DNA from 4 places in the Faecalimicrobium sp. JNUCC 81 genome. Region 3 is predicted to be linked to each of the others. Evidence: riboswitches for the same ligand, from Rfam matches in the RefSeq annotation. Region 3 holds a riboswitch; each other region holds the start of a gene.
What was found. Region 3 has a riboswitch for lysine ahead of JNUCC81_RS13205 (Na+/H+ antiporter NhaC family protein). Riboswitches for the same ligand answer to the same signal wherever they lie in the genome.
Positions count from the first base shown of each region.

Region 1: it holds a riboswitch for lysine, as region 3 does, so the genes downstream of both, lysA (diaminopimelate decarboxylase) here and JNUCC81_RS13205 (Na+/H+ antiporter NhaC family protein) in region 3, are expected to answer to the same signal.
Region 2: it holds a riboswitch for lysine, as region 3 does, so the genes downstream of both, JNUCC81_RS12305 (amino acid permease) here and JNUCC81_RS13205 (Na+/H+ antiporter NhaC family protein) in region 3, are expected to answer to the same signal.
Region 4: it holds a riboswitch for lysine, as region 3 does, so the genes downstream of both, nhaC (Na+/H+ antiporter NhaC) here and JNUCC81_RS13205 (Na+/H+ antiporter NhaC family protein) in region 3, are expected to answer to the same signal.

Region 1 covers NZ_CM132203.1:1,784,329-1,789,759, reverse strand. Annotated here, with positions in the region: gene JNUCC81_RS08830 (sensor histidine kinase) at 1-576, opposite strand, end outside; gene lysA (diaminopimelate decarboxylase) at 889-2,199, opposite strand; lysine riboswitch at 2,288-2,464, opposite strand; gene JNUCC81_RS08820 (DUF3221 domain-containing protein) at 2,719-3,069, shown strand; gene brnQ (branched-chain amino acid transport system II carrier protein) at 3,476-4,762, shown strand; gene JNUCC81_RS08810 (arsenic resistance protein) at 4,877-5,431, opposite strand, start outside.
Region 2 covers NZ_CM132203.1:2,445,720-2,451,150, reverse strand. Annotated here, with positions in the region: gene JNUCC81_RS12305 (amino acid permease) at 1-1,112, opposite strand, end outside; lysine riboswitch at 1,261-1,430, opposite strand; gene JNUCC81_RS12300 (hypothetical protein) at 1,591-1,734, opposite strand; gene JNUCC81_RS12295 (Na/Pi cotransporter family protein) at 1,919-3,514, shown strand; gene JNUCC81_RS12290 (acyl-CoA dehydratase activase-related protein) at 3,717-5,431, shown strand, end outside.
Region 3 covers NZ_CM132203.1:2,629,364-2,634,794, reverse strand. Annotated here, with positions in the region: gene asnB (asparagine synthase (glutamine-hydrolyzing)) at 1-390, shown strand, start outside; gene aspD (aspartate 4-decarboxylase) at 504-2,156, opposite strand; lysine riboswitch at 2,630-2,805, shown strand; gene JNUCC81_RS13205 (Na+/H+ antiporter NhaC family protein) at 2,920-4,647, shown strand; gene JNUCC81_RS13200 (pentapeptide repeat-containing protein) at 4,806-5,431, shown strand, end outside.
Region 4 covers NZ_CM132203.1:1,326,569-1,331,999, forward strand. Annotated here, with positions in the region: gene nhaC (Na+/H+ antiporter NhaC) at 1-1,217, opposite strand, end outside; lysine riboswitch at 1,338-1,512, opposite strand; gene JNUCC81_RS06645 (ribonuclease H1 domain-containing protein) at 1,679-2,284, shown strand; gene JNUCC81_RS06650 (peroxiredoxin) at 2,331-4,130, opposite strand; gene JNUCC81_RS06655 (hypothetical protein) at 4,361-4,618, shown strand; gene JNUCC81_RS06660 (protein phosphatase 2C domain-containing protein) at 4,784-5,431, shown strand, end outside.

The DNA of each region.
Region 1 (5,431 bases), 850 kb from region 3:
ATTTTTGAAAAATATACTATCATTTCCATGAATTATTAGTGAAAGAGACAGTATAGTATCAAGAGAAAAAGTTACTATAATAGAAATATCAAATCCATATCTTTTTTTACTTATAAATTGGTATATATTGTATAATTTATCAACATATAATAAAATTAAAAATTCTATTAGCATCATTGGTATATACATAACTACTATTGTAGAAATTTCTTTATTATTTATCGAGACCAAACTTTGCACATATGACCATTGTATATTCCCAAATACAATAGATGTTGCTTGAAATAGAAAGTAAGTTATTACATATGCAATTATTATTTTTTCATAGTTTTTAATATAAAAACAAGTTAATATCACCATACATGATATATTCATAGATATAATTGATAAAGATGTTCCTCCCATTATACGGGTCAATGTAGATATAGATAAAAACATTGCAATTATATTTATTGCTAACCTTATGTGATTTGCTTTACCTTGGATTAGTCCATCTTTTTTGACACAATAGTAAGGAATATATGCTAATAAAACTGATTGTATTATAGTGTTAATCAAATCTGCTATTTGTAGCATAAATTAATCTCCTTTGTATTTTTTTATTAAGTCTGAATATATGTTATTTTTTAGCTTCGCAGTCGTTTTTTGTCATATATTGTTTCATTTTAGATTATAGCATAATTTAAAAATAAAGTATTTATATTTTATTTAGTTATATTGATTTTTTTATGTTTATTTTAATTATTTATTGAAATTTACCTAGTCATATTTTTAGTATTGATAGTAATAATAAATTATATTTAAATATTATAAAAAAATAAAGTAGACTATAAATCGTAAATAATATTTATAATCTACTTTATTATAAGTTTAATATATAAGTTTTATTTAATATGTTAGCTCTAATTGCATCTCTAATTCTAAAAGTTCTTCATAACTTTGTCTTTTACATATTAATCTAGAGTTTCCATTTGATACTGATACTACTGCTGGTTTAGGCATTTTATTATAATTTGACGCCATTGAATAACCATAAGCTCCTGTTGAAGATACTACTAATATATCTGAAGTTTCTATATCCATTATATTTACATCTTTTATTAATATATCTCCACTTTCACAACATTTACCTGCTATTGTAACTTTATTCACTTCATTATGATCCATTTTACTTGCAATAGAGCACTCGTATTTAGCTTTATATAGAGATGGTCTTATATTATCTGTCATCCCTCCATCTACACTTACATAAGTTCTAACATTTTTTATGCTTTTTATGGAACCTACTGTATAAAGTGTACTTCCGGCATTTGCAACTACTGATCTTCCAGGTTCTATTACAAGTATCGGAACTTTTATTCCTATATCTCTACAGACTTCTTTTGCCTTACTAATTATAGCTTCACAATATTCTTTTATCGTTTTGACATTATCTTTTTTGGTATAATAGACACCCATTCCGCCACCTAAGTCAACTTCATTTATTTCTATATTGAATTTTTCTTTTATACTTTTTACTAAATTCATCATTATTACCACTTCATCTAAGTAAGGATCTATATCAAATATTTGAGACCCTATATGAGCATGAATGCCTACTAGTTCTATATTTTTATATTTTTTTACTTCTTCTATTGCTCTATCTAAATCCCCATTTTCAAGTACAAATCCAAATTTAGAATCTATCTGACCCGTTTTTATATAATTATGTGTATGAGCCTCTATCCCAGGAGTTATTCTAAAATATATTTTCTGTTTTTTATTTTCTCTATTACAAATCTTTTCTATTAAATCAAGTTCATAAAAATTATCTACCACAAATCTTCCTACACCTAAGTTTATTCCCATTTCTACTTCATCCATCGTTTTATTACTTCCATGAAATAATATTTTCTCCATTGGAAAATTTGCTTTGTGTGCAGTATACAACTCTCCTCCTGATACTACATCTAGATACATCTTCTCCTCATTTATAAGATTACACATATATATTGGTAAAAATGCCTTACCTGCATAAGCCACTCTATTTTCATCTTCTTCCACTCTAAAATACTTTACAAATTTTTTGCAGTTATCTCTTGCTAACTCTTCATCAAATACATAAAGCGGAGTTAAATATTTTTCTCTAAGTTCACTGCAACTTACATTTCCTATATATAATTGATTATTTCTTACAGACATACTTCCATGAAGTTTCATTATATTACCTCCCTTAATATATAAAAAATCCCTTAAGTTACACTTAAGGGATATAAATATCATAAATAATAAACCACTATTATGATTCCTCAAATGTAGCTCAACACAAATTAAATTTGTGACAGTGATGCATATATTTTATACATCCCCAGGTATATAACTTTAAAGCATAGGTTATATCCTTCGGCGATAATTCCTTTTCTAATAAATCATTGTGCTTACCTCATTATTAGTACTCATAAGTACCGCGACCTCTACAGTATCTATTTAGTTTTCGTTTTTCTTAAAAAGATTATACTCTTTAGTTTTTTATTGTGCAATATTTAATGTTATTTTTAATATTTTTTATTATATTTATTCATTCATATATGTTCTCCATAAATTTATTAAATTAATCATCAAATTTGTTATAGATTTATTACCGCCTGAAATTCATATATAAAAAGTGTACATGTCTTATTGTAAATAACAATATACTATTATTAAGAGTTTTAATTAATTTATTTGGGGGATTTAAAAATGAAAAAAATTTTACTACTTTTGTCCATAATATCACTATTTACAGTTGGTTGTTCTTCTGATAATAACCAAGGAAAAATTGATATAAGAGGAAAAGTAACGTCTATAAATATAGATGAAGATAATTCAACGCTACTTGTAGAAGGTAAATTAGAAGATGATACAAATTACGATGAGGCATACGTTAATATAACTAAAGATACAAAGATTCAAAAATATGATATGGATAATTCATTTGATTTTTCTGAATTAGAGTTAGGTTTTATTGTTGAAGTAACATTTAAAGGCTCTGTAAAAGAAACCTCTCCTGTACAAGGGACTGCTCAAACCCTTAAGATCATTAGTGAATAGTTAATATATACACACTATAAAAGTATAATTAAGTTAACTTTTTTTGAAAATTTGTCTTGCATTTTAAAGATTTACTATATATAATAGGTTTTAACAAATAAAAATTAAATCTGTATTAAAAAAATAAGGAGTTTTAAGATGATAAAAAATATGAACTTGACTAATATATCAAAACTTAATATATTTTATTTTAGCTATTATAGTTAAGTTTGTATTTATGATGAATATATAAATCATGGATACAAACTAAATTGTTTGTATCTATGATGGCTAAAATTAATTTGTTATGCAAATTGCCACATAGATAGACACTATGTGGTTTTTATAATCCTAGGCCTTTAAAAGCCACATAGTGAATGTACTATGTGGCTTTTTTATATTAAAAATAAAGAAAAGAGGAAAGACTATGAAAAAATTTAAAGATATAATTATTGTTGGTTTTGCATTATTTTCACTATTATTTGGAGCTGGAAACTTAATTTTCCCCCCCTACATAGGAGTAACCTCGGGTAGTCAATGGTTAATCAGTTTCTTGGGTTTCTTATTTGCTGATGTTGGGATTATAATACTTTCAATTATATCAGTTGCAAAAGCTGGATCTTACCAAGCAGTTGTTCAAAAAGCTGGTAAGAAGTTTGGATTTAGTTTAGAAGTTATAATGATGCTTTGTCTTGGACCTATTTTAGTTGTTCCAAGAACAGCTGCTACAACTTTTGAAATGAGTATACAGCCATTATTTAGCTCTATTAATCCAATTATTTTCTCAGTATTATTTTTTACATTGACACTTTTATTAACTATAAGACCCACTAAAGTAATGGATATCATAGGGAAATTTTTAACACCTGTATTACTAATCACCCTAGCTATCTTAATAATAAAAGGAATTGCCTCACCTATTGGAAATTTAAATACTAATATAAATAATAATAGCTTATTCTCACATGGAATTACTCAAGGTTACCAAACTATGGGTGCACTTGGAGTAGGTGGAGTTGTAGCTCTTGTAATGTCATCATTTTTAGATAAAGGATACAATAATACTTCTAGCATAAAACTTACTATAAAAGCAGCTTTATTAGCAGCTGCAGGGCTTATACTAGTATATAGTGGATTAGCATACTTAGGTGCTACTGCTTCTAATATATATGATTCAAATATATCACAAACAACTTTATTAGTTAATATTTCAAATATGCTTCTAGGAAATACTGGATCATTAATACTTGCTGTAGTTGTTGCTTTTGCATGCCTTACTACATCAATTGGATTAACTTCTGTTACTGGTAAATACTTTGAATATATTACTAATAAAAAGTTAAAATATGAGTACATCGTTGTTTTTATCTGTGCATTTAGTACAATAGTTTCAAACTTCGGAGTTGATAAAATAATTTCTATTTCAATTCCTATACTTACAGTTATTTATCCAATATCATTGGTTCTAGTTATAATGAGTTTCTTAAAAAATCTTTTGAATAAAGATGAGATTTACAAAGGTGCAGCTTATGCAACTCTTTTAACTAGCTTACTTACAGTTATTGATAGCTTAAACTTAGGTTTAAATATAGACTTTATTCATAAGCTACCTTTTTCAAGTCTTGGATTCAACTGGGTAGTACCTGCTATAATAGGAGGATTTTTAGGTTTTATTTTAAGTACTAAAATAGAATTTAATAAAGCTAAGGTATAATTTTAATTCTATAAACTTTTCATAAGCTAAAAAAGGCCATAGATTCTATATAGAGACTATGGCCTTTTTCTAAATTATATTATTTATTTGTATAAAACTTATATAAATTTAAATCTATGCCACCTGCTCTTTTTCTCTTATATTTAGTAATACTTTAGATATTAAAAATAGCATAGGAAGTTCTATCAATGGTCCAATTATAAGCGCTAACGATATTAATGGCTTATCAGGAAATGTTGCTACTGCTATTGCAAGTGCTATTGGAGAATTTCTAGCTAGTGTAGTCAAGTTTAATGATACATTATCCTCATAAGTTAAATTTATTATTTTTCCAACAAATCTTCCTGCTATGAAATTTATTAAGAAAAATAATAATATAGGAACTAATAGTATTAATAAAATTTGAAGATTTTCTAAAAGTACCTTACCTTGTGATGCAAACATTGCTACTATCGCTAAGTTTAAAAAATATCCTTGATAATCACACGCTTTGCAAGTCAACTTATCTTCAAATTTTTCAATTCCTATTTTACTTATAGCAACCTTCCTAAATATAATAGCTAATGTAAGTGGTACTAATAAGCTATATATAACTCCTTTAGCTAAACTTACAATATTTATACTTACACTAGTTCCTCCTATTATAAAAATATAAAGTGGCAATAACAC
Region 2 (5,431 bases), 180 kb from region 3:
GATATAAATCCAGCAAGTCCAGAGGCAGCAACCAACCAAACATAAACAGTACTTTCTGCAAATATACCCGTCAAGAAACAAAAAGAAGCGACTATAGTAGTTAATATTAAAGCATTTACAGGCACACCTCTTTTATTAGTTTTTGCAAAAATTTTATGAGCCATACCTTCTTTAGCCATAGAATGAAGCATTCTAGTTGATGCATACATACCAGAGTTACCAGCAGATAATACAGAAGTTAATATTACGGCATTCATAAGGGAAGCAGCTCCAGCTATACCTGCTTTTTCAAATACCATTGTAAAAGGGCTTTCAGAAACTCCTGCCTGTGTAAAAGGGATTATAGCACCTAAAACGATTATTGTTCCTAAATAAAATATAAGTATTCTCCAAAATATCGATTTTATAGCTCTTGGGATAGTCTTTTCAGGATTTTCACTTTCACCAGCGGCAACGCCTATAAGTTCTGTACCTTGAAATGAGAAACCTGCAATTAAAAAAATAGCAAATATCGACTTTAATCCACCATGAAATGGACCATCAGATATAAAATAATTATGAAAGCCTATATTACTAGAGCCCATTATTCCAAGTATCATCAAAGTGCCTATTATTAAAAAAATAATTATAGTGACTAATTTTATTCCAGCAAACCAATATTCAGATTCACCGTATGCTTTTGATGATAAAAAGTTTAAAGAAACGATTATAACTAAAAATAATAAGCTCCAATAAATTCCAGAAATATTAGGAAACCAATATTTCATAATTAAAGAACCAGCGACCATTTCAGCTGCTATTGTTATAGCCCAGTTGTACCAGTAATTCCATCCGAGTGCAAACCCAAGTGCAGGGTCTATAAATTTAGAGGCATAGGAACTGAAGGATCCGGATATAGGCATAAAAGTCGCCATTTCTCCTAAACTTGTTATTAAAAAATAAACCATAATACCTACTAAACTATATGCCACTAATGCTCCACCAGGACCAGCTTGATTAATAGTATTTCCCATTGCAAGAAATATACCTGTCCCAATAGAACCACCTAGTGCTATCATATTTAGGTGCCTTGCTTTTAAACCTCTTTTTAACTCTTGACTTTGCTCATTCATTTTAATTATCCTCCTTATGGTAATGTTTTTCCATAAGCAGGTAACTAAGATAATATAAAATTTTTTGACAATAAAAAAGCCATGAGCCTATACCCATGACGAAAATACGAAAACTTCATACAATAATATGAATGTATCGTACGTTTTCATTGAAAATAGCTCTTCACGAATTGTGACAGTCTTATATATATTCTACATAAGTCCAGCAAATAGTATTAAAGCTATTAACTATTCACTTCGGCGAAATTTCCTTTTATATTACTTCATTGAGCTTACCTCCATAATATTACTTTTAAATTTCGCGCCTCTATCTCAGTTATCTACTTGTTGTTTAAAATTATAACTTAAATAAATAATAAGTCAATAGAAAAAAGAAAATGTTTTCTGTATTTAGCTAGTACAAATTTTGATTTATAATATGTAAAAAGCACTACTTTTTTTAATTAAGTAGTGCTTTTGTGAATAAATAATTTAATATCTATTTATGAGAACTTACGGGTCTTGCGGTATTTTGGCTTACAGATCCAGTCTTAGAAGGTCTTAATCTTGGTTCAATATTAAGTTCTTCTGCTATTTCTAATTTTGTATTTTTAGCTTTTTTATTGTTTTTATTTTTAGCCATGATTTCCTCCTTAATACATTTAGTCATTAATAATTTAACCAAGAATTATATTAATATTCTAATGTTATAGGATTAGAAAATACTTATCTAATATTGTTTAAATTAAAGTTTATTTATGAATTATAACTGTAAAAATAGATAATCCTAAGCTTATAATATTTAAACATAAAAAGGAGGGATGCATTTGAATATAGCGATAAGTCTCTTAGGAGGATTAGGACTTTTTTTGTATGGAATGAATTTAATGGGAGAGGGTTTACAAAAATCCGCAGGAGATAAATTAAAAAGAATAATAGAACTTTTAACTAGTAATATAATTATAGGAGTTTTAGTAGGAACACTTGTAACTGCAATTATACAAAGTTCTAGCGCTACTACTGTAATGGTAGTTGGATTTGTAAATGCTGGAATAATGACTTTGAATCAAGCAATAGGAGTTATAATGGGAGCAAATATTGGAACTACAGTTACAGCTCAACTTGTAAGTTTCAATTTAGAAGGTTTAGCTCCTATTACTTTAGGTATAGGTATTATATTATATTTATTTTCATCGAAATCTAAGATAAGAAACTTAGCGGAGATATTACTTGGATTTGGAATTTTATTTACAGGAATGGAGTTTATGAAAGATGCAGTAAAACCATTGGCTGAATTTAAAGGATTTACAGACGCATTAGTAGGATTTGGACAAAGACCTGTATTAGGTTTACTATTAGGTTTTGGAATAACTGCAATTGTTCAAAGTTCAAGTGCTTCTATGGGAATGTTAATAGCTCTTGCATCACAAGGATTAATTCCTTTAAATGCTGCCCTACCAATACTATATGGTCAAAATATTGGTACTTGTGTAACATCAATAATTTCAAGTATTGGAGCTAATAGAAATGCCAAAAGGGCAGCAATTATGCATCTATTATTTAATGTAATAGGAACATTATTATTTTTAATACTTTTAAATAGGCCAACAGTATCTATAGTTACTAAAATAAATCCAAATGATATAGCTAGACAAATAGCTAATACTCATACAATTTTTAACATAGTATCAGTTTTAATTTTACTTCCTTTCTCGAAATATATAGTAAAATTAGCGATGAAAATTGTTCCTAGTGATGCAGATGAAGAAAATAATAAAACTTATCTTGACGAAAGAGTATTGGAGACTCCGTCTATTGCTTTTTCAAATGCTATCAAGGAAACTCTTAAAATGGGAGAAGTTGCTAAAGAATGTTTAGAAAGTTCTATCAAAAGTTTTGTTAATAAGTCAGAAAAAGAAGTGAAGGTAACTTTTGAAAAAGAGAAAATAATTAATGATTTTCAAAAAAGTTTAATAAGCTATCTTTTAAAATTATCTAAAAAATCAATACAACATGATTTAATTGAAGATATAGATAATCTTTTTAGTACTGTAAATGATATTGAAAGAATTGGAGAACATTCAAAAAATATATCTGAACTATCGCAAATAGCAATTGAAAGAAAAGCAAAAATGTCTGATGAAAGTATATCAGAAGTTAGCAATATGTATAAAAAAGTAATGGAAAACTATGAAAATTCTTTAAAACTTATTGATAATAGAGATAAGGATATAGCAATAAAAATAATTAAAATAGAAACTGAAGTAAATAAAATAGAAAAATCTATTCGAGTAAATCATATATCTAGATTAAATAATGATAAGTGTGAAATTGATATGGGAATATTATATATAGAATTAATTAGTAATCTAGAAAGAATTTCAGACCATTGTTCAAACATAGCGAAAAGAACTCTTAAGTAAAAAGGCGTATATATACGCCTTTTTTTATTTAATTAAATTATATAAATCCTATATTTAAAGTATAATTTCAGTATTAAATTTTAAAAAGTAAAATATAGTTCATACAATTATATTTCCAAGAATAAATTACTATTAGTAGAAATTTTACCACCTTAAAATTGCAATAAGAAGTAAATTACATATAAATCGTGGGGGGAATAGAATGGATGGAGTATTTAATTTAGGAATAGATATTGGATCAACAACTATTAAAGCAATAGTAAGTGAAAATAATGATGTAATTTATAAAGAATACAGAAGACATTACTCAGATATAAAAAAATCATTAAAGGAAGTATTAGTTAATATATATGAGAAAATAGGAGATTCGAATATAACTATTATAATAACTGGGTCTGGGGGAATGGATATATCAAAAGCTTTAAATATTGAATTTATTCAAGAAGTAATTTGTAGCACAAGTGCAATACAGAGATTTTATCCAGATACAGATGTAATAATAGAACTTGGAGGAGAAGATGCAAAAATAACATACTTAAGTGGTGGTATAGATCAAAGGATGAATGGCATATGTGCAGGAGGAACGGGTGCTTTTATAGATCAGATGGCATCTTTACTAAAAACAGATGCAAGAGGTTTAAATGAACTTGCTAAAGATTACAATGTTATTTATCCAATAGCATCAAGATGTGGCGTATTTGCAAAGACAGACATACAACCTCTTATAAATGATGGTGCAAAAAAGACAGATATTGCAATGAGCATCTTTAATGCAGTAGTAGTTCAAACTATTAGTGTATTGTCATGTGGAAGAAAAATAGAAGGTAAGGTTGCCTATTTAGGTGGGCCGCTATATTTTTTATCACATCTTAGATATGCATTTAACCAAGCATTAAATTTAGAAGAGAAAGATATAATTTTTCCTGAAGATGCCCAACTTTATGTAGCACTTGGAGCTAGTTTATTATCTAAAGATAAAGGTGAGATAAATATAACGAAACTAATTAAAAATGTTGATAACTTAAAAAATAATAAACTAGATATATCTAATAATTTAGAGCCACTTTTTAAAGATGAAAAAGAGTATGAAGAATTTTTAGATAGACATAGTAAAAATAAGGTAATGGAAAAAGATATAACTGATTTTAAAGGTAATTGCTTTTTAGGAATAGATGCAGGCTCAACAACTACTAAAGCGGCTTTAATTGATGAAGATGGAAACTTACTATACTCCCATTATAGTAGCAATAATGGTAGCCCTTTAGAAACCACATTAAATGTAATGAAAAAAGTATATGAAGTATTACCATCTAAGAGTAAAATAGTGAGTTCAACAGTAACAGGATATGGTGAAGGGCTTATAAAAAAAGCTCTTAAAATAGATTATGGAGAAATAGAAACTATAGCACATTATAAAGCAGCAAAATTTTTCAATGAAAATGTAGATTTTATATTAGACATTGGTGGACAAGATATGAAGTGCTTAAAGATAAAAAATGGAGTTATTGATAATATAATTTTAAATGAAGCTTGTTCTTCTGGTTGTGGATCATTTTTAGAAACTTTTGCAGATTCTTTATCTATGGACATAAAGGAATTTTCTAAAGAAGGAATATATTCAAAAAGACCTGTTGATTTAGGATCTAGATGTACTGTTTTTATGAATTCTAGAGTTAAGCAAGCTCAGAAAGAAGGAGCAACTATAGCAGATATATCAGCGGGTTTATCTTATTCAGTTATAAAAAATGCATTGTTTAAAGTTATAAAAATAAGAGATTTAAATGCGATAGGAGAAAATATAGTAGTTCAGGGTGGAACATTTTATAATGATTTAGTTTTAAGAAGTTTTGAAAAACTTACACAAAAGGAGGTTACAAGACCTAATATATCAGGTATTATGGGAGCTTATGGAGCTGC
Region 3 (5,431 bases):
CAATCTATAGAACTTAGAGTTCCATTTTTAGATAAAGAAGTATTAGAAACATCTAAACATTTAAAGTTGCATCAAAAAATTAGTAAAGATAATACGAAAGTGTTACTTAGAGAAGCATTTAAAGATATAGTACCTAAGCATATGGTACAAAAGAAAAAGCTAGGTTTTCCAACTCCAATAAGAGTATGGCTTAAAGAAGATCTAGGAGATGTTGTTAGAAAGACTATAAATGAAGCCGATGTTAATAATTTTATAAATAAAAATTATGCATTAGGGCTTTTAGATAATCATATTAAAAATAAAGAAGATAACTCAAGAAAAATTTGGACAATATTTGCATTTTGCTTGTGGCATCAAATTCATATAGAGAAACAAAATATAAATTTCTAAAAAATTCGCTTCGCTCATATTGCTCAAGTAATTCGCCAACACGTTGATCAAACGACTACGTCCGTTACTTAAGTTTAGTTGTTGGGATTATAAAAATAGCTAAGGTTATAACCTTAGCTATTTTTTAGTAATACACAATTATTAGAACTTGAATTTTTCCAAGCTTTTAAATATTCACTTAATATTCTCTTTATAGATTTTCCTATTTTAGGATAATCTTCATCATGAAGATTTGCCAGAGAAACTCTTATGGACCAATTTGGTCCAGCGAACCCACCTCCACTAAGTAAAACAACAGAGTAATCATTTGCTAATTTATATAAAATATCTACTGGAGCGTAATTAGATTTAATATAATTTACAAAATCTTCTCCATAACTGACCCTAGCCCATTGTTCTATATCAAATTGAGTATAATAATAAGCATTGTTTTTATCCTCATTTAAAGGTACTTGTAAAGCGTTGTATAATAATTCTTGACGTTTTCTACAAATACTGATGTTAAGTGCTTTATAATCATTTTCAATATCGATTAAAGCAAAAGCAGAGAAAAATGCCATTTGAACTTGTTGTGGAGTAGAAAGTCCAGCAGTGTGGTTAAGTGCAACAAGCCTACTATCAGCAACTATTCTATCCATAAAAGAAATAGTTGATGGATTAAGCCTCATATCACCATAACGTCTATCTAAAGATTTCTTTAAATTATCGTCTAAATCGTTAATTCTTTTATCAAATACATTATTTTCATGAAGTGCCATTGTACCTAATCTCCAACCAGTAACACCAAAGTATTTAGAGTAAGAGTATACACCAATTGTATTATAAGGAAGTTTAGCCATTAAGGAAGTAAAGTCATTAACAAAAGTTCCATAAACGTCATCAGAGATAATCATTAAATCTTTATTGAAATTTTTAACTACATCTACTAAATTATTAGCAGATTCATCACTTATAGCTATAGAAGCTGGATTATTAGGATTAACAACAAATAAAGCTTTAATAGATGTATCTTTAAGTTTTTCTAACTCTTTTTTTGAGTATTGCCAAGTATGATTTCCAAAAGAGTCAACTTCATCTGCATTTATGTTTATAACATCGAATTCATACTTAGGTAGATGAGGAATTTCAAGATAAGGAGTGAAAATAGGTGTCATGATAGCTATTTTATCACCTTTTCTTAAAAGCTCATTAGCCATTAAAGAATCAAAAATGTAACACATAGCTGCAGTAGCGCCTTCAACAGCAAATATTTCTAAATTTCCACCTAAATTTATATCATACTTCATCTCTTGTACTAAATAATTATGAACTATTTTTTCTATATGAGGTAGCATTCTATCAGGTACTGGATAATTGTCTCCAATTATAGCATCAGCTAATTCATAAATAAAATTATCTCCATCAAAATTTAATTCATTTATACCATAATCAATTATGGCTCTTAAAAGGTTTATACCTGGCATATTACTATTATCTTCTATATATTTATAAAATCGTTTACAAATACCTTCTCTTTGAGGCATCCCAGCTAAGTCACCTAAATCCCAATTTAAGCGAGTTTCATTAACTGCAAATTGTCCAAATGTAAAGAATGCTTCTCTTGGAGTTGCAGCAGTCCAATTTGGATTTCCTCTGCCTGCATCAAGCATAGCTATATTTTTTATTTCAGCATTGTATTTTGCTAAATCTATTAATTTATCCTTAAATTCAAATGGACTAATTTTTCCATACATCATTTTTACTTCTTCGTAAGTATATTTTTTCATACTAAAAACTCTCCTCAATAACCAATAATTAAAATCTAACATACTTGATTATAATATAGTTATTGTTAAAAAGTAAATAAAAAAATAAAGCGTTTGACAAAAAACGCCGTTATAAAAATAAAGGAGAAATAAAAAACACTTAATTAATTAAACTTACATGAATGTAAAATAAAAAAGATTAAAATAAAATTTAAATTTATCTTAATAGAACTTAAAAATTTAATAAATTTATATAAATTTAAAATATCATTTTTTATACATTTATAATATAAATTTAATAAAATTCTTTTAATAATTTTATATTTTGACATTAAATATTATGAAAAATAAAAAATATTCAAATTTTTCAAGAAGTATTTATAAATATTATCATAAAATTTAATAAATGTAAATTAAAATAAAAAAGATTCAAAATTGTCTTGCAACTTATAAAAGTATAATGTATACTCTACTTAAATTAAAAGTGAATAAACATAAAGGGTAGAGGCGCGATACTTATCAGTACTAATAATGAGGTAAGCACAAAGACTTATTAGGAAAGGAATTATCGCCGAAGTATATAACTGATGCTTTAAGGTTATATGTCTGGGGATGCATAAAATATATGCATCACTGTCACAAACTTGTTTTGTGGTGAGCTACATTTAAGGAATTATTATAGTATAGTTTTATTTGTGTACATAATTTTATAGCCTTGAGTGTAAACTCAAGGCTTTTTTTATACCCTAAACCTATTCACAAAAATAAATAAGGGGGAATTTTTATGAACAGTAGAAATTTAAGGATTATATTTTTAACAATGATAGTATTCTTACTATCATCACCATTAGTTTTTGCAGCTGAGGCTGATATTGCATCAATTAATTCACAAAAATTTGGAGTATTTACTTTAATACCGCCAATAGTAGCAATAATACTTGCATTTATAACTAAAAACGTAGTAGTTTCTCTATTTATAGGTATTATGTCAGGAAGTTTCATAATTAGTTTATCAAACACTAATATGCTTAATGCGTTAATATTATCATTTTTAGATGTAGTAAACAGAGCATTGAGTTCATTAGCTGATCCATGGAATGCAGGTATAATACTTCAAGTTTTAGCAATTGGTGGAGTAATAAACCTTGTAGCTAAGATGGGTGGAGCTAAAGCTATAGCTGAAGCTCTTGCTAAAAGAGCAAAAACTCCAAAAGGAACACAAATGATAACATGGTTTTCAGGACTTTTAGTATTCTTTGATGACTATGCAAATTCATTAATAATAGGTCCGATGATGAGACCAGTAGCTGATAAAATGAAAATATCTAGAGAAAGATTAGCTTTCATAATAGATGCTACAGCAGCACCAATAGCAGGCCTTGCTATAATATCAACATGGATAGGACTTGAAGTTGGACTTATAAATGATGCATTTGTAGGTATAGGAGTAGAGACAGATGCTTTTGGAGTATTTTTAAATACTATACCATATAGATTCTACAATATATTAATATTAGCATTTATAGTAGTGACAACATTATTAATGAAAGATTTTGGTCCAATGAGAAAGGCGGAATTAAAGGCTAGAAGAAGTGGTTTAACCAACCTAGAAGTTGCAACTACTAAAGATGAGCACTCAGATTTAGAACCAAAAGAAGGTGTTAAATTAAGTATATGGAATGCAATAATACCAATAGGTACTTTAATAGTAACTGCATTAATAGCATTTTACTATAGTGGATATTCATCTATAATGGCTTCAGATGATGCTACTTTAATAGAATTATTTAAATTATCACCATTCTCATTTGAGTCGATAAGAGAAGCTTTTAGTGCATCTGATGCATCAATAGCTTTATTCCAATCAGCATTATTTGCAGGAATAGTTGCGATGGTTATGGCGGTGAGTAAGAAAATATTTACAGTTAGTGAAGCAATAGATGTTTGGGTGGATGGTATGAAAACTTTAGTAATAACAGGTGTTATATTAATACTTGCTTGGTCATTAAGTTCAGTAATAAAAGAATTAGGTACAGCTAAATATTTAGTAGAATTATTATCAGGTACATTACCATATTTCTTATTACCAAGTATAATATTTATATTAGGAGCTGTAATATCATTTTCTACAGGAACAGCTTATGGAACAATGGGAATATTAATGCCTTTAGCAGTACCTCTAGCTCACTCAATAAATCCAGAAATGTCATTTATAATAGTAAGTACAAGCGCAGTTTTAACAGGTGCTATATTTGGAGATCATTGTTCACCCATATCAGATACAACAATATTATCATCTATGGGGGCTGGATGTGATCATATAGAACATGTTAAGACACAAATGCCATATGCATTATTTGTGGCGGCGATAACAGTCTTATTTGGATATATACCAGCAGGATTTGGTTTACCTATTTATATAGTTTTACCAATTTCGATATTAGCAATTTATGTAGGTGTTCAGATATTTGGAAAAACAGTAGACGAAGAAAAATTAGAAGCTACAAAGTAGAACGTAGTTTATATAACAAATAATAAATATATAATTGAAGTTTATAATAGCGAGATAGTATATTTTTAAATTAAAAGTAAATAATAAAAATAAAACGTACTGATATATCAGTGCGTTTTATTTTACAACAGTTTAATTAGATTTTAAAGGAGTAAATTATGAGTTATATAAATTTTAAAGAAGAAAATGAAGTTGCAAGACAACAATTAGAAAGAAGAAAAAAAAATAACGAAAATGTATATAAATACATGGTGAAGCATAGAGATGAAGATTTAGTAGGATATAGACCAAGTCCAAAGTATAGCTATACTACATTTAATGGTCAGGAGTTTGGTAAAAAAGGTGTGCTAGACGAAGTTGATTTTCATGAAATTATCAATGAGGATATGATTTGTACTAAATTTAAGGATTGTAATTTTAAAAATGTTAAATTTAAAGATTGCAGATTCGTAGGATGTACATTTGAAGATTGTACATTTGCTGATGGTGGGGTAGTTTTTGAAAATTGTATATTAATAAAAGAAGATACAGAACAATCTCCATCATTAAATAAGAAAGATAATTTATCATGTAGTTTTTATAATTGTAAAATGTACGTAAAATTTTTAAATAGTGATATCTCATATTGTATATTTGAAAATTGTAATATAAAAGACACTGCTTTTGAACAAACATTTATGAAATGTACAATAATAGATAAAAGTGAACTAAATATGATAACTATAAAAGATTGTGATATGAGTGGATTTAAGATGACTAATTATTATATAACAAATTTAGATTT
Region 4 (5,431 bases), 1.3 Mb from region 3:
AACGCGCGAGATAAATTCTTAGGAGATAATCCCTGCTTTATAAATGCCTCTTTGTACATACTTCCTGGTATTACTATAGCTAAATATTGATCTGCTACAGCTAAGTTAGTGCCTATACAAGTAAATATTGTTGCGGCGATTAATCCAAAAGTACCTTTAGCTACTTTTAATATAGCCTTTGCTAAAGCTTCAAGCATACCTGTTCTTTCTAATATACCGCCAGTAGTCAAAGCGCAAAGCATTAAAGATACAGTTCCTAACATACTATCAAGGCCACCACGACTAAGTAATTGATCAACAAAATCCATACCAGTAGTTGATACATATCCACCTTTAGCGACTAAAATTACATCAGCTATAGATGCACCTTGGAATATAACAGCTATAACCCCTCCCAATAAGGCACCAAATATTAGTCCAGGAATTGCTGGAACTTTTAGTATAACTAATATTATAACTGATGCAGGGACTAAAAGTAAAAATGGTGATAACGTATTATAATTACCTAAAAGTGCATTTTGTATTTGTGCTATTTGAGTAGTATCTATTTGGCTGCCAGCATATTTCATACCTATTATAGCGTAAAGTATAAGAGATATAACTAAAGCTGGAACAGTAGTATATAGCATGTGCTTAACATGATCAAATAGGTTAGTACCAGCCATCGCTGGAGCTAAGTTAGTTGTATCAGATAAAGGTGACATCTTATCTCCAAAGTAAGCACCAGAGATTATAGCACCTGCTATTATTTGAACAGGAATACCAAGTGCACTACCAATACCTAATAAAGCGATACCTATAGTACCAGCAGTAGTCCAAGAAGAACCTGTAGATATGGATACTATGGCACATATTAATGTTGTAGCTACTAAGAATATTCCTGGAGATAAAATGTTAAGTCCCCAATATATCATAGATGGAACTACACCAGATATAATCCAAGTTCCTATTAACATACCTACAATTAATAAAATAAGTATTGCTTGCATAGTTGTATTTATAGAAGCTAAAATTCCTTCTTCAAGTTCTTTCCAAGTATAACCAAGTTTAATAACTGCGACTGTTGCTGCAAATACTCCTCCTAATACTAAAGGTATATGTGCAGATATTTCATATTCTTTTAATACTACTAAACACGTCACTAGCACTGCAACTAAAAAACCTAAGCACAACAGCGAATCAAAAAGTGTTGCTTGTTTTTTTTCTCTTGTTTTCATAAAATCCTCCTGTAATGTATGTCGAATATAACGTCAAGGAGAAATTAGATATTAAAAAAAGTCCAGGATAAAAGAACTTATCCTAGACTTAAGCATTCAAAAAATGAATAGTATACTTAATCTAAAGATAGTACTCCACAATATAATTGTGACAGTGCCATATATATTATATATGACCCCAACATATAAGATTTAAAGCGTTACTTATATGTTTCGGCACAGTTACCTTTTATTTTGCTTCTTCGTGCTTACCTCCACAAAACTACTTATTAACGATGCGACCTCTACCATTAGTTATATCCGATATTTAATTTGATAAATAAATTATATCATATATTTTTTTATTTTTAAAGTTAAAAAAGAAAAAAGTAGCATATTATCAAAATTTGGATAACTAAATAAAACTTTTAAATTCAATGTGTTTAGGTTAGAATATAGTATGTAAAACATGCAAGGGAGTGATGAGATTGAGCAAGAAGAAATTTTATGCGGTAAGAAAAGGAAAAAAGACTGGAATATTTAATACTTGGAATGAATGTAAGATGCAAGTAGATGGATATTCTGGAGCAGAGTATAAAAGTTTTACTACAATTGATGAAGCAAAAGAATATATAGAAGGTAATAAAGCTACAATTTCAAAAAATCCCCAAAATAGTATAGAAGCCTATGTAGATGGAAGCTATGAACATTCTCTTAGAGCATATGGATCAGGTATAGTTATGATAAAAGATAACATAGTACAAAAAACTTATAGTGTAAAAGGGGAAGATGAATCTCTTGTGAGTATGAGAAACGTAGCAGGGGAGATAGAAGCTTCTAAAATTGCTATGAGATATTGTATAAGTAATAATATAGAAAATTTAACACTTTATTTTGATTATGAAGGCATTGAAAAGTGGTGCATAGGAGCATGGAAAACCAATAAAGAAGGTACTATAGAATATAAAAAGTTTTATGATTCAATAAAAGATAAGTTAAATGTTAAGTTTGTTAAGGTTAAAGCACACTCTGGTGATAAATATAATGAAGAAGCTGATAAATTAGCAAAAACTGCAATAGGAATATAAAAAGTCTTGTAATTAATTACAAGACTTTTTATTTATTAAAATATATTTATTTTCTTAAGGTTCCATATACATTTTTTAGTTCTGATTGAACTTTTACTGGATCATGTATGCTTTGATACATAGCATTTGCTAATATATTTGCCTGATCATAAGTCGATGTCCATGAGAAAATTCCACCTAAGCAATTTTCAAGTACGTATTGAGCTTTTAAAAATATTGATAGTGCATCATCATAAGACATTGCAAATTCACCATTTCTAACAAGGTATGGAACTTGAGCTTGTTTATCAAATCTAAATTCATATCCATTTTTATTTATATAATCTCTTCTTAAGTCATCATAAGATCTTGTTATAGTTGCACCTAATCTTCCGTAGAAAGGAATTCCAAGAAGAATTTTCTCAGAAGGCATTCCAGCAGATTCAAGATTTCTAACCATAGTATCTACGCTATACCCAGGAAGAGAAAGAGGTGAATCATAAAGGTTAGCTTGATGCTTCATTGCATTTGCTCCTGTTTCGCCAGCAGTAAAGTCATAGCTCATAAGATTAAAGTAGTCAATTATAGGAGCTATTGCACCTATATCAGCACTTTTAGTTATATATTCCATAGTACCGGTACCAGCTACACTTAGCCATGTATCTTCTCCTAAAACATCTCTTAATGCAGTAAGTAAAAGTGTAAAGTTTTCTTTATCTTCAGGTCTAGATTTTATTCCACCAGCGCTAGTGCTAGGATATTCCCAGTCTATATCTATACCATCTAATCCATATTGATTTACTAGTTTTTGAGCTTCCCTTGCAAAGTTATATCTAGAAGCAGGTGTTAAAGCTGCATCAGAAAATCCATCAGCACCCCAGCCGCCAATAGCGGCAATTACTTGCAAGCTAGGTTTTTCTGCTTTTAATTGTACTAATTGATTTAAAAATCTTGGAGTAGGAACAAATAAAGTTCCATCTGGATTTATTTCAACGAATGCGTAAATAACAGCATCTAAAAGTTGAGGGTCAACATTAGTAGGGTTTCCAAGAACATACTCCATAACTATAGGAGTTACATCTGGACAAAATGATATATCAACTGGTTGGAAATTTATATCTGTTATAGGCGGTCTAGTATTATTTTTTGAACAAGCCCCTAATTTCGGTTTTTTATTTGAATAGTTAGGTATATAATTTATTCCTTCGTAATTATCAACACTACTATTGTTATCTGGAACGAAACATAGATACCAATCTATACAAGAGTAGTTTTTATCACAATTGGAAACTTTATTTTTAAGTTCTTTATATGTTTTAGGATAAGGTAAAATTACGGGCATTCCAGGGAACCAGTTTGCAGGAGTAACAACACTATCTCTATCGCTAGTTTGTAAAGCTTCTATAATTCTAAGTATTTCAGGTATATTTCTTCCAGTTGTTAAAGGATAGTAAAGTATAGTCCTTAGAACTTGTTTATCATCTATAATAAATACAGATCGAATAGTTGATGTATTACTCATTTGTTCAGAAATCATACCATATAATTTAGCAACTCTCATATCTCTATCTTCAATAATAGGGAATGGGATCTCAACACCTGTTAGTTGAAAAATATTATAAATCCAAGCTAAATGAGAGCTATTACTATCAACGCTAAGTCCAATTAATTCAGTATTTCTTTTTTGAAATTCAGGGTAGTACTTAGCAAAGCATAAAAATTCAGTAGTACAGACTGGTGTAAAATCACCAGGATGTGAAAATAATACGACCCATTTACCTGAGTAGTCAGATAATTTAATAGGTCCCGATGTTGTATCAGCCTTGAAATCAGGAGCTTTTGATCCTAAACTTGGCAGACTTGGCATTTAAATCACCCCTCAATTTAATAAAATAGTAACCTATTCTTATTGTATTTATAAATCATGTCTATTGTTACATTGAATAAGATTAACATTTTAATGACAAAACTAACAAAAAATAACAATAATAATTGATATTTTTCGTTAGTTTTGGTATAGTTAAATATAATATTAAATGTAGGGATTTGTTACTATATGGGGTGATAAAGTTGAAAAAAGTCCTAAGAATATTTATTATGTCAGCCGTTACCTGTTTTTCTTTAACATTTGCTTTAATTATAATAAATGCAGTTATGAGGATATTTATTGGTATAGACATATACTTTATGTTATTTGTTGGAATGACTATAGCATCAACTATTGGGTTGGTTTTGTATAATTCTAAGAAAATATTTTCTAAGAAAAAAAAGGTGCGAAAAAATAGAGGCTCTCATAAAGTTGTAAGGCAAACTAGTAAACATACTAGTGAAGTTAGAAAGAGAAAAATATCATAAAATGTATAACATCAAGTTTAGTATAAAGTATAAAACACAGTAATCACTGTGTTTTTTTGCTTATTAAAATATTAAATTTATAATAAATATAATGATATGACGTTATAATCTATAAATAATTATAATACAAAGTAAATAGAAGTATTTATATGGAGGTATTATGATATGAAATATAATTTATTTGAAGCTGATGTAGTTGGATATAAAAATATAAAAAAGGGTAAAGGATCTCAAGACTATCTTGATTATAAAATAGTAGATGACTCTATTATTTGTACAGTAGCAGATGGTCATAGTACAGATTTTTTTGAATATAGTAGTGATGGATCAAGACTAGCTTGTATTTCATCAATTGATATTTTAGAGATGTTTATAGGAAAATCATTGGATGAAGTTAAACATGAATTAGAAAAAGGTAATATACAAAGATTAATTTATGATAAATGGATGGATTTAGTAAATGAACATTATAAAAATATAAATGCTATAGTATTTAAAACAGAATATATAAAATATTCTACAACATTAGTGAGTGCCTTAATAACAAATGATTTTAGGTTATATTTAAAGATAGGCGATGGAAATATAGTTGTAAAAAACAAAGATTCTTATAAAAAAGTTTTAGAAACAAAAAATAAAGAAATTGTGGACTCTCTAGGAAGATTTGAAGCATACAAAAACTTTATTTATTACATAGAAAAAAATGATGAAAGTAATAAATTAGATTCTGTAATTTTGTTTACTGATGGATATGAAAATAGTTTTATGAACGAAAAGGTGCTATTTCAAAGCTTAGAAAAAACAATTAACCAA